DNA from 3 places in the Vibrio tubiashii ATCC 19109 genome. Region 2 is predicted to be linked to each of the others. Evidence: riboswitches for the same ligand, from Rfam matches in the RefSeq annotation. Region 2 holds a riboswitch; each other region holds the start of a gene.
The links. Region 2 has a riboswitch for thiamine pyrophosphate ahead of thiC (phosphomethylpyrimidine synthase ThiC). Riboswitches for the same ligand answer to the same signal wherever they lie in the genome.

Region 1: another riboswitch for thiamine pyrophosphate. It lies ahead of thiB (thiamine ABC transporter substrate binding subunit); the one in region 2 lies ahead of thiC (phosphomethylpyrimidine synthase ThiC).
Region 3: another riboswitch for thiamine pyrophosphate. It lies ahead of thiD (bifunctional hydroxymethylpyrimidine kinase/phosphomethylpyrimidine kinase); the one in region 2 lies ahead of thiC (phosphomethylpyrimidine synthase ThiC).

Annotation. Positions count from the first base shown of each region.
Region 1 covers NZ_CP009354.1:2,912,990-2,918,798, forward strand. Annotated here, with positions in the region: gene yjgA (ribosome biogenesis factor YjgA) at 29-556, shown strand; gene thiQ (thiamine ABC transporter ATP-binding protein) at 800-1,504, opposite strand; gene thiP (thiamine/thiamine pyrophosphate ABC transporter permease ThiP) at 1,488-3,092, opposite strand; gene thiB (thiamine ABC transporter substrate binding subunit) at 3,102-4,088, opposite strand; TPP riboswitch at 4,156-4,277, opposite strand; gene IX91_RS13270 (flavin prenyltransferase UbiX) at 4,326-4,952, opposite strand; gene mpl (UDP-N-acetylmuramate:L-alanyl-gamma-D-glutamyl-meso-diaminopimelate ligase) at 4,967-5,809, opposite strand, start outside.
Region 2 covers NZ_CP009354.1:3,252,117-3,257,925, reverse strand. Annotated here, with positions in the region: rRNA gene rrf (5S ribosomal RNA) at 13-128, shown strand; tRNA gene IX91_RS14965 (tRNA-Asp) at 161-237, shown strand; tRNA gene IX91_RS14960 (tRNA-Trp) at 408-484, shown strand; gene IX91_RS14950 (multicopper oxidase family protein) at 771-2,153, shown strand; gene crcB (fluoride efflux transporter CrcB) at 2,262-2,645, shown strand; TPP riboswitch at 2,715-2,813, shown strand; gene thiC (phosphomethylpyrimidine synthase ThiC) at 2,977-4,917, shown strand; gene IX91_RS14935 (thiamine phosphate synthase) at 4,917-5,809, shown strand, end outside.
Region 3 covers NZ_CP009355.1:1,680,120-1,685,928, forward strand. Annotated here, with positions in the region: gene IX91_RS22765 (ABC transporter substrate-binding protein) at 1-891, opposite strand, end outside; partial or broken gene IX91_RS22770 (ABC transporter permease) at 906-1,619, opposite strand; gene IX91_RS22775 (ABC transporter ATP-binding protein) at 1,699-2,445, opposite strand; gene thiD (bifunctional hydroxymethylpyrimidine kinase/phosphomethylpyrimidine kinase) at 2,435-3,265, opposite strand; TPP riboswitch at 3,366-3,475, opposite strand; gene IX91_RS22785 (HDOD domain-containing protein) at 3,643-4,473, shown strand; gene IX91_RS22790 (LysR family transcriptional regulator) at 4,569-5,459, shown strand; gene IX91_RS22795 (VCBS domain-containing protein) at 5,472-5,809, opposite strand, start outside.

The DNA.
Region 1 (5,809 bases), 340 kb from region 2:
AAATAGATGTTCAAATTAAGGCAGAAAAATGGCACGTAAGAATCAAAAAGCGCCATGGGAAGAGGAAGAAGAGATCATTTGGGTCAGTAAGACCGAATTGAAACGCGACATGGAAGAGCTACAAAAGCTAGGTGAAGAACTCGCGAGCTTGAAGCCGTCCGTGCTAGAAAAATTTCCCTTAAGCGAAGACCTTGCAGAGGCAATTAAGGACGCGCAACGTTTCAAGAACGAAGCTCGCCGCCGTCAACTTCAGTACATCGGCAAGCTGATGCGTTTCGAAGAGACTGAACCACTGCAAGCAGCACTGGATAAAGTACGTAACAAGCATTCGCAAGCGACCGCCGAGCTTCATAAGCTTGAGCAGCTTCGTGACCGCGTGGTAGAAGAAGGCGATAGCGCAATCGGTGATGTTATGGAGCTTTACCCAGCAGCCGATCGTCAACGCTTACGCCAGCTTGCTCGTCAGGCAGCAAAAGAGAAAAAAGCAGGTAAGCCTGCAAAAGCATTCCGCGAAATCTTCCAAGTGCTAAAAGAGCTAAACGAAGAAGAGATTTAAGCCGGAGAGCTGGAGAGCTGGAGAGCTGGAGAGCTGGAGAGCTGGAGAGCTGGAGAGCTGGAGAGCTGGAGAGCTGGAGAGCTGGAGAGCTGGAGAGCTGGAGAATTTTGAGGGTTGACGTGCGAACGTCAACCCTTTTTGTTTGGAACGCCTTGCTACGGAAACGGGGTGCGGGATACGCTGGCTTGTCAGACTAGTTTTCCAGCAGCGAAGCGCTCCATAGGGCGAAGTCCGTTCCCTCTCCTACTCCCCCGCACGAACAAAATCACTTAGCGCTTGGTTAGCATGACTCGATGACAGTTGTTCAATGTTATCCGCGACTTCGACTCGGCCATTGGAGACAAAGATAAAATCAGAGGCAATTGCCTTGGCGTCGCTGATATGGTGCGTCACCATGACTACAGTAATTTTCCTCTCTTCAGCTAACTTGCTTACCAAGTTAAGCATCTCTTCGCGCAGAATAGGATCAAGGGCAGAGAAAGGTTCATCGAGCAGCCATATCTTATGCGGTTGAACAAAACAGCGTGCTAACGCAACACGTTGACGCTGACCACCGGAAAGTTGCTCTGGTAATCGATCAAGATAAGCTTCAACCCCGACTTGCTGCGCGGCTTGCTCTACTAGCGCCTGCTGATCGGAAGTGAGCTTTAAGCCAGGGTGCAAGCCAAGCCCTATATTCTGACGCACGGTTAAATGAGCAAATAGGTTATGCTCTTGAAACAGCATAGCGAATGGGCGTTGATGTGGCTCTTTACCAACAATATTGCTGCCTTCAACCTCAATCGCTCCCTCGGTCGGCTCAATAAAACCCGCTACCAAAGCCAATAATGTCGATTTACCTGCGCCACTTGGCCCCATCAGGGCAACAATCGACTGCGGTGAAATCGAAGTATCAAAGTGAAACAGTTCATTGTGATAGTAGTAATCGACATTACTTAAGGTCAGCATGATTCACCTTCGAGTTGGCTTTTAATAAGGTTTCAATGAGCGTGAAACAGCCGACGCTCAAGAACAATAGAGTTACAGAGACTACTGCGGCAGATTCCATTTGGTAACTACCGAGCAGTTGGAATAGGTAAAGTGGCAAGGTGCGAAATTCCTGACTACCAAACAGTGCAATCGCACTTAAATCACCAATCGCAAACATAAAACTGATCGCAAAGGCATGAGCCATCGGCTTTTTCAGCGCCTTCCACTCAACCACTTTAAAACGATTCCAACCTTTCATGCCTAAACTGGCACAAACATATTGATACTGCTGCTCAACATGCAGCATTGGCTGAGAGAGCGTTTTAATCACATATGGCAGACCCATTAACGCGTTCACGGCTACGACAACCACTAGCGCTAAGCTAAATACATCCGTAAATGAGCGCAGCAATAGAAACAGTCCGGTGGAAATCACGAGACCGGGTGTGACAAGAATAATGGTGCCAATCAACTCAATATGATCCGCACTCTTCTCACGATAGTTAAGGCGCAATCTCCGGCTGGTTAACAAGATGGCAATGCCAGCAATCACCGCTATCACACTTGCCATGGTCGCCACTTTCACGGACGCCCATAGCGCCTGCCAAAAGCGCTCATCGGTGAAAACATAAACCGCGTGACTGTTAAGACCACTGAGCAGCACCATCAGTAACGGAGGTAGCACCAGCAGCATTGAAAAGGCTATCCATCCCCAATCCCAACACTTAGAAACAAACGAGTCTTTAGACAAGTAAATAATCTGAGTCTGCGAGCCAGAGGTGACTGAAATCGGTTTTGCTAAACGTTGAATGGTCAGCGCCATCACACCACACAGCATCATTTGCCAGATAGCCAATAGCGCGCCAGCTTGGAGATCGAAATCAAACTTAATGGCTTGATAGATGGCCAACTCAATCGTGGTTGATTTAGGCCCACCACCGAGTGCCATTACGGTTGCAAAACTGGTAAAGCAGAGCATGAACACCAAGCCACTGACATGAGGTAATTGCTGTCGTAGACGCGGCCACTCAATCCAGCGAAATTTATCCCTGTGTCCCATGCCAAGATGGGCGCACAGTTTATGCTGCTCTTGTGGAATAGAGTCTAATGCCTGCAGCAGCAATCGGGTCGCATAAGGAAGATTAAAAAACACATGCGCCAACAAAATCCCATTCAGCCCATATATTGAGAACGGCAACTTGCTGTCTAGGCTTTTGAACAATTCAGCAATCAAACCACTATTGCCATAAATGGCAAGAAGGCCAAACACCCCGACTAAGACAGGCAACACCAGTGTGGTAGCAAACAGTTTGAGTAACAGGGATTTACCCCTAAATCGACGGCGAGATAACGCATGCGCGACTGGGATGGCAAAACCAACACTGAGCAAAGTAGAGAGAAAAGACTGATAGAAACTGAATTTGGTGACATGTCGATAGTATGGATCACTCCACACCTGACTGATATCTAGCGATGGCGCGTTAACCAGTAAAGCACCAAGAGCAGAAACGACAAAGGTCGCGATGAATATCGCGACCCATAAGCCAATTTTTGGGGTATTACGCAAAAGAGCCTCTTAGAATGTCAGCGCACTTTGCCATTCGCGAATCCAAGATTTACGATTTTCGGCCACTTCGTCGGCGCTAAAGGTCAGAGCCTTGCTTGGAAGAGTTAGGGTTTCAAAACCTTCAGGCAGTGCAACGTCTGTGACTGGGTACATCCAGTTACCTGTTGGCATCGCTGATTGGAACTCATCACTAAGAATAAAGTTCATAAACTCATCGGCTAGCTTTTGATTTTTAGACGCTTTTACCTTCGCAGCCACTTCCACTTGAGTGTAGTGACCTTCGGTAAAATCAGCGGCTGCATACTTGTTGTCACTTTCGGCAATCAAGTGATAGGCAGGTGACGTGGTGTAAGAGAGAACCAGATCAGACTCACCTTCGAGGAACATTGAATACGCTTCAGACCAACCTTTAGTCACAGTTACGGTTTTCTTGGCTAGATTTTGCCAAGCCTGAGTCACGTCATCTCCGTAAACAGACTTCATCCACAGCATCAGACCTTGCCCTGGTGTTGAAGTACGTGGATCTTGATAGATCACTTTCAGATCATCGCGAGACTCCACCAGCTCTTTCAAGCTTTTTGGTGGGTTAGCTAGCTTCTCTTTGTTGTAAACAAACGCAAAGTAGCCGAAATCATAAGGAACGAAAGTTTTGTCTGCCCACCCATTTGGCAATGAAACCTTGCTAGTGTCTACGCTATGTTCAGCCAACAAACCTGTCTTTTTCGCTTCCGCTATTAGGTTGTTGTCTAAGCCTAAAATGATATCCGCTTTGCTGTTGTCACCTTCTAAACGTAGACGGTTAAGGATAGAAACACCATCATCCAACGCGACGAAATTAACATCACAACCACAATGCGCTTCAAACGCTTTTTCTACAACAGGACCTGGGCCCCAATCGGCGGCAAAAGAGTCGTAGGTATAAACGGTTAAACTGTTTTCTGTGGCTGTCGCTGAGAATGTCGCCAGCGTTGCTAACGCTAGGGTACTAATTGAAATGGTGCTTAGAGTGTTTTTCACTGCTCGCTCTCTCCTTGTCTGAGCGGCACAGGCTTGAGAAGCGGAGTTCAAATCCAAACTCAATTCCTACGCCAGCATTATCTGGTTCAGGTACACGGGTCCCAAGCGATAGCTCGATCTCAGCTGACGCTAACATAAATTAGGTCAATAGCTCCCCGATGAGTAACGGTCGAATTGTAATAGTTATGTGACTCAATAGCTAGCGCCGTTCACATATCAGCTCTGACGAGAGTCGTAGCCCCAGCGAGGGACCAATCCTTGATCTATTCCTAGATGATCAAGAATACGCGCGACCATAAAATCAACCAGATCCTCTATCGATTTGGGTTGATGATAAAAACCTGGCGCAGCAGGCATGATGGTTACGCCCATTTGTGACAACTTGTGCATATTCTCTAGATGCAGGGTAGAGAATGGGGTCTCACGAACCACTAGCAGCAGTTGGCCGCGCTCTTTCATCACCACGTCTGCAGCACGTTCAATCAGGTTATCAGACATACCGTGAGCGATCGCCGCAACACTTCCTGCAGAACAAGGACAGACGACCATCTGTTTCGGCGCAGCAGAGCCTGATGCTACCGGAGAGAACCAATCGTCTTTACCGCATACAACCAGCTTGTCTGGGTCGCAATTGAGATGCTCAACCAAAGTTTGCTTAGCCGAATCAGGATTAGCTGGCAGTTTAAGGTCATGTTCAGTTGCAAGCACCACTCTCGCAGCGGATGAAACAAGCAGATAGACTTGGTAATCAGCAGCCAGAAGGCACTCTAAAAGGCGTAAACCATAAGGAGCACCAGAGGCACCGGTAAAGGCTAAGGTGATGGCTTTTTGTTGTTTAATCATATTAAAAAACTACACTATTGCTCTAGCTTTGCCAGAAGCTTATTGTGAATACCTTCGAACCCGCCATTGCTCATAACCAGAATCTGGTCACCTGAACTAGCACTAGCAACAATTTGCTCCACTAGCTCATCGACATTATCTGAGGTTCGCGCAGGTTGATCACATTGTTCTGCAATATCTTCCACCGACCAATCAATCGAGTCGGGTTGATATAAGAACACTTGATCGGCTTTTTGTAACGACGCGGCCAACGTATCCTTGTGTACACCTCGCTTCATTGTAGCGCTGCGCGGTTCGAGTACTGCGATAATTTTGCTATCGCCGACCTTGTTACGTAATCCACCGAGCGTCAGTTCAATCGCGGTCGGATGATGGGCAAAATCGTCGTAAACCGTGATGCCATTGACCTCACCTTTGAGCTCCAAGCGGCGTTTGGTATTGATGAATTTGGCTAGAGATTCACAAGCTAGGTCTGGGGTGACCCCGACATGACGCGCTGCTGCTATCGCCATCAAAGCGTTATCTACATTGTGATCACCAACTAGGTTCCAACTCACAATACCCACTTGCTCACCTTGGAACAGTACTTTGAACTGCGAACCATCAATGTTTATTTTCTCCGCCTGCCAGTCACCTTGCTCACCACTAAACTCGGTTTCGCTCCAACAGCCGCGCTCAAGTACATCTTGTAGCGCACCATCTTGTTTCGGTGCAAAAATGCGTCCATTGCCCGGCACTGTGCGAACAAGATGATGAAACTGACGTTTTATCGCTTCAAGATCGTCAAAGATGTCAGCATGATCGAACTCCAGGTTGTTCATGACCAAGGTGCGAGGGTGGTAGTGGACAAACTTAGA
Region 2 (5,809 bases):
ATTAAGAATTTGCTTGGCGACCATAGCGATTTGGACCCACCTGATTCCATGCCGAACTCAGAAGTGAAACGAATTAGCGCCGATGGTAGTGTGGGGCTTCCCCATGTGAGAGTAGGACATCGCCAGGCTTTAAATTTAGACTCAAGAGTCTAACCAGTGCGGAGCGGTAGTTCAGTTGGTTAGAATACCGGCCTGTCACGCCGGGGGTCGCGGGTTCGAGTCCCGTCCGCTCCGCCACTTATTTCGAAACCTCGCTATGGCGAGGTTTTTTCGAATCTACAATTTGAAAGATTCTACAGGGGTGTAGCTCCAATTCGAAAGAACAAAGAGCAGCGGATTCCCCAAATACCTTGTGATAGGGCGTGTTGGGAGTTCGAATCTATTCGAACCTGATTGTAGAAAAATTTAGGGGTGTAGCTCCAATTGGCAGAGCAGCGGATTCCAAATCCGCGTGTTGGGAGTTCGAATCTCTCCACCCCTGCCATCTTCGAAAGCCTCAGCAGAAATGCTGAGGCTTTTTTCGTATTCGTGTCAAATCAAAGCAGCGGATTTCGCCATTACCAAAGACGAGCGTGCCGGGAGCTGGAGTGCCAGCCCAGTCGAATCTTTCCACCCTGCCATATTCAAGGCTCTAGCAGAAATGCTGGAGCCTTTTTGTTTTTCTAAAGGCGAGTACATCACCCCTAGCTCTCAAACTCGATTCCTTGTTGAGAATTATTCTTACTAATCTGTTACATTTGGTAACTTGTTTACTCAATTGTCTCTAGTTTATGGATATTTCTCGTCGCCACTTTATTAAAACAGGATTAGCTGTTTCTGCATTAAGCGTTTTGCCTGCATGTACTCTAACTCGTGCTAAGAGTGATAAGGGTGAGTTCGTTTATGAGCTCACCGCAGAGCCAGCAACGGCCGAACTAGTACCTGGTTATACAACGAATGTACTTGGATTTAATGGTGAGATTCCAGCCCCAACGATTCGTTGTCGTCAAGGACAAGAAGTTACGATCAGATTTACCAATAAGCTTTTAGAGCCAACCACGATTCACTGGCATGGGCTAAGAATTCCAATAGAAATGGATGGTGTACCATTCTTAAGTCAGGCACCAATCATGCCGGGTGAAACTTTCGAGTATCGCTTTACCCCACCTGATGCAGGGACCTTCTGGTATCACCCACATATGAATAGCGTCAAGCAACTTGGTATGGGTTTAGTGGGACTGATCATCGTCGAAGAAGCGGTTCCAGTAGAGTTTGGTGAAGAACACGAGTTGATGCTTAAGCACTGGCACCTTGATAAACAGGGGCAGTGGAAAGAGTTAATGATCCCTCGTCTTAGCGCGAGAATGGGAACCCCCGGAGAGTGGAGTAGCGTCAATGGTGTACATGAGCCTAAGTATCAATTAAAGGAAAATGCCACTACTCGGCTGCGTATCGCAAACGTCGATAATACCATTACCTATCCGATTGCTATTGAAGGGGCGGAAGCATGGGTGATAGCCATCGATGGTAACCCGATTAAAACTCCCTATAAGCTCTCTCAACATAAAATTGGCCCAGGTATGAGGGTTGACCTTGCCTTAAGAGCTCCGAAGCAAGGAGAGTCCGTTTACGTCCGATACATGAAAGGCAGATTTCCGTTTCCTCTGTGTGAGTTTGAAGCGATCAGGTCTGATCTTTCCGATCACAGACCGATCCCTCAACTTCCTCTTAATCCAGTGCCTGATCTTGATTTAGCCAATGCGGAGAGAGTCGACTTCGTATTTGAATGGGAAGGAGCAATTTCACCGGTTGGAAAAGATGGTAAGTCAGTTCCTAAGTTTTGGTTAACCAACAAACGGGCTTGGGAAGGGATGTCGAAAGATAATATTCCCGAGCCACTCGCTTCGTTACAACTGGGCAAAACTTATGTTTTCTATCTCAAGAATGTCACTCAGTATCATCACCCAATTCATATCCATGGCCATACATTCACAGTATTAGAGCTCAATGGTAAAAAGGTCGACGAGCCTTTCCACACTGACACTGTTTTACTAGGCAAAAACGGCACGGCTATCGCAGCGTTCGTGGCGGATAATCCAGGGCGCTGGATGTATCACTGTCATGTGATCGAGCATATGAAAACCGGTCTAATGGGATATATAGAAGTTAAGTGACTCCTGTAACTTTTAAAATGTTTGCAGTTAGCAATGGCTAAATCTTAATTTATGATCTTCCGTGAGCGTGTATTTTGGCTACAATACACCCAGTCAATTGGAGGAATTATGGGTCAGTTTTCAATATTGGGTTTTATCGCACTCGGTGGTGCATTTGGAGCATGCTCTCGTTATCTTGTTTCAGAGCTTTGTGTTGTGCTTCTTGGGCGTGGCTTTCCATACGGTACGCTAACTGTTAACGTGGTCGGTTCTTTTATTATGGGCTTGCTTATTGCGGCTTTTGAAAATGAGATGCTAGCTACCGAACCATGGCGCCAAATTATCGGATTGGGCTTTCTTGGAGCACTCACCACCTTCTCTACATTCTCTATGGATAATGTGCTTCTAATGCAGCAAGGTGCATTTTTTAAGATGAGTTTGAACGTGTTGCTGAATGTCTTTTTAAGCATTTCTGCCGCATGGATTGGTTTTCAAATACTCATCAAGAGCTAATGTTGGTTAAAATTTAGCTAATTATTGTTCATCACGGCTTGGTTTACCCAAGCCGTTTTTATATACTGCAATTACTTGTCGGAGTGCCATAAGGCTGAGACCGTTTATTCGGGATCCGTTGAACCTGATCAGATTAGAATCTGCGAAGGGAACAAGAGAAGATATCTACACCAGAGTTCTTTCTGGTTACCTATCAAATAGTCGAATGTTGTTATATACCATTAGTGCAGACTAATAAGGTCATAATTCGATTCCTCTTGTCGCATCTTTCCGCCAAGCATTTTTATCCCATTACTTTTTATCTAAGAATAACAAAGCAAGGAAAAATGCTATGTCGAGTCGCAAACAAGCGAGACTGGAAGCAAAACAGTTCATTGATACACTTTCGGTACAGCCGTACCCAAATTCAAGCAAAGTCTATGTAGAGGGTTCACGCCCAGATATTCGTGTGCCTATGCGAGAAATCTCACTCGCGGATAGTCTTATCGGGGGCACAAAAGAAGCGCCTATTTTAGAGCCCAATGAGCCTGTACGTGTTTACGATACTTCTGGTGTATACACTGACCCAGAACACACTATTGACCTTTACAGCGGCCTACCAAAGCTAAGAGAAGGGTGGATTGAAGAACGTGCCGATACTGAATTACTCGACGATGTTAGCTCGGTATACACCAAGGAGCGTTTAGAAGACGAGACGCTTGATGAGCTACGTTATGGCAATTTGCCACGAATTAGACGTGCTAAAGATGGTCAGTGTGTCACTCAGCTGCACTATGCGCGCAAGGGTATTGTTACCCCAGAGATGGAATACATCGCCCTACGTGAAAACATGGGTCGCGCTCAATATCGCGATCAGGTGTTAAATCAGCAGCACCCTGGTCAAAGCTTTGGGGCCAACTTACCCAAAGACATTACTGCAGAATTTGTTCGTAAAGAAGTCGCAGAAGGTCGAGCGATTATCCCTTCCAATATTAACCACCCAGAATCTGAACCAATGATTATTGGGCGTAACTTCTTAGTTAAAGTAAACGCTAATATCGGTAATTCATCAGTGACATCTTCAATTGAGGAAGAGGTTGAGAAGCTAGTATGGGCGACTCGCTGGGGTGGCGATACTGTTATGGATCTGTCTACTGGCCGCAATATTCATGAAACTCGTGAGTGGATTTTACGTAACAGCCCGGTGCCGATTGGTACTGTGCCAATGTACCAAGCGCTTGAAAAAGTAAACGGCATTGCGGAAAACCTCAACTGGGAAGTGATGCGCGATACTCTGATTGAGCAAGCAGAGCAGGGCGTCGATTACTTCACTATTCACGCAGGTTTGCTACTTCGCTATGTACCTATGACGGCAAAACGTGTGACTGGCATTGTTTCTCGTGGTGGTTCTATTATCGCGAAATGGTGTTTAGCGCATCATCAGGAAAGCTTCTTATATACTCACTTCCGCGAGATTTGTGAAATCTGTGCCAAGTATGATGTGGCGCTTTCTCTTGGCGATGGATTACGTCCTGGCTCAGTAGCCGATGCGAACGATGAAGCGCAATTTGCTGAGCTTCGTACTCTTGGTGAACTAACCAAGATTGCTTGGGAATATGACGTACAGGTCATTATTGAAGGGCCTGGCCATATTCCGATGCATATGATCAAAGAGAACATGGAAGAGCAGCTAGAGCACTGTCATGAAGCGCCGTTTTACACCCTTGGCCCACTGACAACCGATGTTGCGCCGGGCTATGATCATATCACTTCAGGTATTGGTGCCGCGATGATTGGTTGGTATGGCTGTGCGATGCTTTGTTACGTTACTCCAAAAGAGCACCTTGGCTTACCGAACAAAGAAGACGTTAAGGTAGGTATGATCACCTATAAGCTCGCAGCACATGCGGCCGACTTAGCCAAAGGTCATCCTGGTGCTCAGGTCCGTGATAATGCGCTTTCTAAAGCGCGTTTTGAATTCCGTTGGGAAGACCAGTTCAACTTATCGCTAGATCCTGACACTGCACGAGCTTACCACGATGAAACTCTACCTCAAGAGTCTGGAAAGGTTGCACACTTCTGTTCAATGTGTGGACCTAAGTTCTGTTCAATGAAGATTTCACAAGAGGTACGAGAGTACGCGAAAGATACTGAACAAGTAGCGGCGGACCAAGCTATCTCGATTAAAATGCTCGACGATCCACTTGAAGGTATGCGTCAAAAATCGCAGGAGTTTCGAGATACAGGTTCTGAGCTATACCACCCAGCAGCTCATGCAGAGGTAAGTGACTAATGAGCAAAATCCTAATTCCGTCATCATTGATTGAGCTAACAGGCTTAGTTCAGCAATGTTTGTTGTTGGCGAAAGAACGGGGTTTTTGCGTCGAAGAGGTTGAGTTGGGTGTAAGCCCAACTCAGTCTGTTCAGCTTGTTCGCGACCAACAAATTACACATGTCGCTACCGATCTCATTGATGGGTACGACTATGACTCAGATTACCCGTTTACACTTTATTATCGTTCAGGCTTGTCAGTAGAAGCCTGTGCAGAGCAACCATCTAATGCCATTTATATTGGCATTGCTGATGGTTTGGCTTGTGATAAAAAGGATGAAGTGCTCCAGATCGATATTTGGCGTCATCCCATTAACGATGAAGTGAGAGCGCTTTCCGTTAAGTCTAAACTCAATTCTGTATTTGAGTCTGAGTATCACTTTGCTTGGATAGTCGTGTTGACCGTACTTGATTTTCCTATCGAAGATGCGTTAACACTCGCGCGAGGAATGACAACTCAACAAGCGAATGTTTCACGTGAAACAGTGTTGAATGAGAAATCATTGACTCATTGGGCTGAGCATTTCAATGAGTTCCCAACCCCCGTACTAGAAGATAGCCGACTGGGCATACAAGTTGGGTGGTCTGCGCAAGGGGAGAGTGTCCGCTTTGCTAACTTAACTAAACAGAGTTTAGGGCTTTACCCAGTGGTCGATGATGTTGCTTGGATTGAGCGCTTGCTGCCGTTAGGTATCAACACCATTCAACTGCGAATCAAGAACCCACAACAAGCCGATTTAGAACAACAGATCATTCGAGCGATTGAACTCGGTCGTCAATATAAAGCGCAGGTGTTTATCAATGACTACTGGCAGTTAGCGATCAAGCATGGTGCTTATGGTGTTCATCTTGG
Region 3 (5,809 bases), on a different replicon from region 2:
GTACATAAACTCGGCGTAGTCATCATAACGCTTAAGGTCGACCGCAGATGGGCGCAGCGCAAAACGAGTTAAGGTATCATTCCAAGCACGTTGGTTAAGTTCATTATTCAAGGTATCTGGTGCGTACGCGACAAACTGTTTCCAAGAGGCTTGCGGGTGGTTAACGATATAGGTAGTTGCTTGCTCCAACGCTTTGTTGAATGACTTGATGGCTTCAGCATCATGGGTTTTCGCATTAGCGACAAATACTAACTCATCGTAAGCAGGCACGCCGTGCTCCTCTGGGTAGAAGGCTTTCGCTTTGTAACCCTCTAGCGCAAGTTGGTTGGTTTCAAAGTTACGCAAACCGCCCCAAATCGCATCAACCTTGCCCGATGCCAATGAAGAAGAGAGCGCCCAACCAACATTGATGATGTTCACGTCTGAAAACTTCACACCCTCTTGGCCCAGCATAGTACCGATGGTGGCTTCTTCGTTGCCCGCAATCGCAATACCAATGTTTTTGCCTTTTAGGTCAGCCAGATTGTCGTTCTTGCCGTTATCTAGCACCATCAGTGTGTTAAGCGGCGTTGCAATCAGTGTCGCAGAGCGAATCAGTGGCAAACCGGCAGCGACATCAATGGTCAAGCTTGGTTGGTAGGAAATCGCCAAATCGACTTTGCCTGCAGCGACAAGTTTTGGCGGCGTGCTTGGATCGGCAGGTTCTTGGATCTCGACTTCTATGCCTTGCTGTTTAAAGTAACCACGCTCTTTAGCAATGACGATTGGCCCATGGTTAGGGTTAACAAACCAATCGAGCATTAGAGTGAGCTTCTTCTCTTCTGCAATGGCATTCGCTGATAATAGTGAGGTGAGTAGTGCCACTGCACTGATTTTTTTGGTTATTTTCACGGAGTATCCTTTCTTTATTGATTTTCCCAAGGAATAAATTTTTTAAGTAGTTTGTCTGTAATGAAATAGAGAGAAACGGAAAGCAGAGCGAGGATGAATAATGCGGCGAACATTTCATCGATGATCATGCGTGCATTCGCTTGAAGCATTAGGTAGCCAAGACCCGCACTTGAACCGACCCACTCTCCGACTACGGCACCTATCGGTGCAATCACAACGGCAACTCGAATACCTGAGGCCAAAGTTGGCAGCGCAGCAGGGAGTTGTATGTGTCTTAATAGCTGCCATTTACTTGCTCCCATTGTCTTGGCGAGATCGAGATAACCCTTTGGTGTATTGCGCAAACCGTCATAGCAACAAGTGGTCACAGGAAAGAAGATAATGATTGCCGCCATCACCACCTTGGACGCGATGCCGTACCCAAGCCAAAGCATCAGTACAGGCGCAATGGCAAACACCGGAATTGCTTGGCTCGCAATAAGCATGGGTAACAGCCAACGTTTTAATGGTTTAAACAGCAACATTTGCAGTGCAAAGATAAGCCCCATAGAGAGGCCAAGCAGTAAACCCAGTATGATTTCTTGCCCAGTAACAAGAGTGTGTTTCATGAGTACATCAAAACGTGAAATCAATCGCTCGAAGACATCTAGCGGAGCAGGCAAAATGAAGCTTGGCATATCAAAAAAAACCACAACGCTGTGCCAAATGCCCAAAATCACCAACAGGCTAACCGTCATACGCACCATTGGGTTTGTCACCTGAGCGTTGATTCTCTTATTAGGCAGCGTAAGTTCTAGATTCGTTACCTTACTCATAGTCTTGCTCCAACTTGTCTAGAATACTTCGCTGCAAAGCTGCGCACTCACCATCTATCTCGCGCGGAGGCAGTGAGGTAGGAACGTCCAACGGGTGCGCATAGGCAGGTACACCCTGAAGCAAATAGAGCGCATCCGATAAACGTACTGCTTCTTGGGGATCGTGGGTAATCAGCACAACGGTTTTGCCCTTGAGTAACTTGGCTGACAAGGATTGCAACTTATGGCGCGTGACGGCATCTAGCGCTGAAAAAGGCTCATCCATTAGCACAACAGGCTTGTCTTGCATCAGTGTACGCGCAAGGGCAACACGCTGACGCATTCCCCCAGATAACTGAGCAGGCATACTATTAACATGGGCAGCTAACCCAACCTGTTCAAGCAACTGAAGTGCTTTGTCATGATCAACATTTTGCGCACCAAAGTTACGGCTTAACATAACGTTATCTATGACATTTAACCAAGGCAGTAATAGGTCTTGCTGGGCCATGTAGGCGATTTGCTCATGTAAGTCTTGCCCTTGGCTTAGCTTAAGCGTCCCTTGCCACTCCACTTTGTTATCTAGCAAACCAGCTAAATACCGCAACAGAGTGGTTTTACCGCAGCCGCTTCGACCCAGCAGACTGGTCCACTTCCCAGCTGGGATGTGCATATCTAAGCCAGTTAGGGTCGGGGTTGGGCTATCGAGATAGCGAAGCTGTGACGCCTTGAGCTCTATCCCGATCGCTTTAGCGCACATTGGTGTGGCCACAGAAAAAGTGGTTCACTGGGCCATGACCTTGACCCACATCTAACTGATCGGCGTGCGCAATGGCTTGAGAGATATATTGCTTACCAAGATACACCGCTTTATGAAGACGGTTACCTTGAGCAAGGTATGAAGCAATGGCAGAAGAGAGGGTGCAACCTGTACCGTGCGTATTTTTGGTCGCGACACGTTTTGCGCTCAATAACTCACTGCTTTCTTGCTCAATAAGGAGATCATTACTGTTTTGGTCTTTCTCTAAGTGCCCACCTTTAAGCAGCACTGCTTTCGCCCCAAGCGCGCGTAATGACTCGATCATCGCCCCCATTTGCTCTTCATCTTGAGGAACCTCACCACCAATCAGAGCCGCCCCTTCAGGTAGGTTCGGGGTAATAAGATCCGCGAGTGGTAGCAGTTCTTGTTTGAGCGTAGAGATTGCCGATTGTTCTAGTAACAGATCACCGCTTGTTGCAACCATGACAGGGTCAACCACGAGATGCTTAGGTTGGTATTGACGTATTTTAGCCGCCACGACCTTAATGATTTCGGCATCAGCCAGCATACCAACCTTAACCGCGACGACATTCAAATCAGTAAATACGGCATCAAGCTGGCTTTCAATATGCGCTAATGGAATCGGGTGAATGGCGGTCACACCTCGGGTGTTTTGCGAAGTAATGGCTGTAATGACAGAGCACGCGTAACTGCCTGTCGCTGACATCGCTTTAATATCCGCTTGGATGCCTGCGCCGCCACCGCTGTCAGAGCCAGCAATGGTTAATACAATAGGTGTTGTGTCTTGTGAATGTGGCATAGATGCTCCTACTACAAGACGTATAGGAACTCTCGACCACGAAAAGAACGCTCATAAAGAGACTTACTATCGAATGCGAGTACACTAAACCCGAGAAATGGAATTAGTGTGCATAGTTCCCTACGTCAGTGCTAACTGAATCAGGTTCAACGGGTCTCGCTTCGCGATCTCAGCCCTTTCCCTATTGGGTAGGCTCCCCGACTATTTCCGCAGATGATAACAATAAAAGTAAATTTAGTGCATCACTTATTTGGTGCGATGCTACAAAAAACAAACAAAACATTAGCCCGCACATATGGTATTGATTGCTTATCTTTGTAACAGGATAAGTTTCTGAACTATAGTAACTTAGCTCACATGGAATTAAGGAGAGAGCTATGAGCCAGGAGGCACTACTATCTCGACTGAACGAGTTACCGAGAATCCAGAAGGTACTTCAAGAGCTTCTCGATATGGTCAACACAAGTGATGTCGACTTTAAAGAACTAGCGAATAAAATAGCAACGGATCAAGTTCTTAGCGCTAGATTGCTCCGTCTTGCCAATTCAGCTCATTTTGGAGGAAGCAAAAGCGTATCTTCGATAAATGAAGCCTTACTTCGAGTTGGAACAGGCCCCGTGAGAACATTAGTTGTCGCTTCAGTTCTCTCTAGTGCCTTCCCTAGAATTAAAACATTAGATATGGATAAATACTGGGAAGAAACGTTCGAAGTGTCGATTATTGCTAGCAAAATTGCCGTTGAGACAGGCATGGATAGCAATGAAGTTTTCACAACGGGCGTATTACACAACATTGGCGAGTTGATGATTCATACGTTAGTTCCAGAGCAAGCAAAAGCCATTGCAGAAAGAGCCGAAGCGGGTGAAAGTGCCATTGCGGTTCAGGAAGAAATATTAGATATCACAGCACCTACTCTTGGAGCAAAACTAGCCAAAACTTGGCGCTTCCCTGATGACATGGTCGACGCCATTGCAAATTTTGCGGAGCCACGAGATGCCGAGATTTCTCCTAAAATGGCCACCACTCTTCATTTGGCCCGTTCGATTCATCGCGACTGGGATCTGCTCGAAAGCGAAGAAGGCAAAGCTCGCTACCTTACCGAACACCCGGACTCTCGCTTGTTGCATATTTCAGCTGCCTTTGCACCAACAATCGACAAATATCGAGGCAATGGTCGTGACCTCGCATCCCACTTAAACGCCGCGTAAAACATAAGGTGAGCGTACGGCTCGCCTTTTTTCTATCAGAAACCTCTGTTATCGCATAAACTAATCTCGATAATTTTATGTTATGAGAAAGTACGATGATTAACCCTGTCTGGCTCAAAACCTTCGTTACCCTGCTCGATACAGGCCACTTTACCAAAACTGCTGAGAAGCTGTTTATGACTCAGCCTGGTGTTAGTCAACATATCAAAAAACTCGAGCAAGCTTGCGGCTATCCATTAATTGAAAGGCACAACAAAAGTTTTGAAGTTACAGAAGCTGGCCGTAGTGTTTACCAACATGCGATTCAGCTTGAGCGACAAGAGTCTGAACTGCTTAGCTCTTTAAACATGGAAGACCCTTTTTCAGGTGATGTTTCGCTGTCTTGTTCGGGTTCACTGGCACTATTGCTCTACCCACATCTACTCAATTTACAATGTAAATACTCGCAGCTCATATCAAGACTAGAGGCCGCGCCTCATCAAAAAATTGTTGCTGATGTCTTATCTGGCGCAACAGACATTGGAATTGTGACGCAGGTTCCATCTGATTCTCGGTTTAGTTCAGAAGTTTTAGGCAATGAGCCGCTATGTTTAATGCTGCCCAAATCACGTGCATCTAAAAATTTAAGCCAAGAGATGCTAAAAGAAATCGGTCTAATCCAACACCCGGACGCGATTCATTACCTTTCGATTTACTTTGCTCAATGCGGGGAGTCTGAGCTGGAGAAAATGAATATCGATGATATTCCGGTCACAGGCTACATCAATCAGTTGAGCCAAATCTTGCTGCCTGTTGCCAATGGATTAGGATTTACCGTCTTGCCCAAAAGCGCACTCGATTCGTTTGCCGAGAGTGAACGAATTTCTATCTTCGATCCAAGTAATGAAGTGGTAGAAACCTTGTATTTCTTGACTAAAAAACATCGCCAGCTACCGAAACGCCTTGAAACTATTAAAAACGAAGTGGTGCAACATTTTCAGCAGTAAAATGTACGCTCGTTAGCCAAAACTGATCGTGGTTTCTAACTCTTCAATCGAAGCGCCACCATTATCGCCAACAAGCACAATCGTCACAGCAAAGCGATTACCGTCTGTCGAACGTAAGAAGAAGGTTTCAATCTTTCTTTCCCCCATCACTAAGTACTGGGTTTTAATGCTATAGACCGAATAATCCCAGTGACCGGACTCGTCAATAACTAAAGAGCCTAATGTGCCAACCTTTGCAGTGACACTCTTAGGATTGAAACGAATGCGACGACGGTTTTCTCCACTGATCGAGAACATACCGGAGTCAAACAGCAATGGGGAGAAGTCACGCTGTACCATTGATAGTAGGC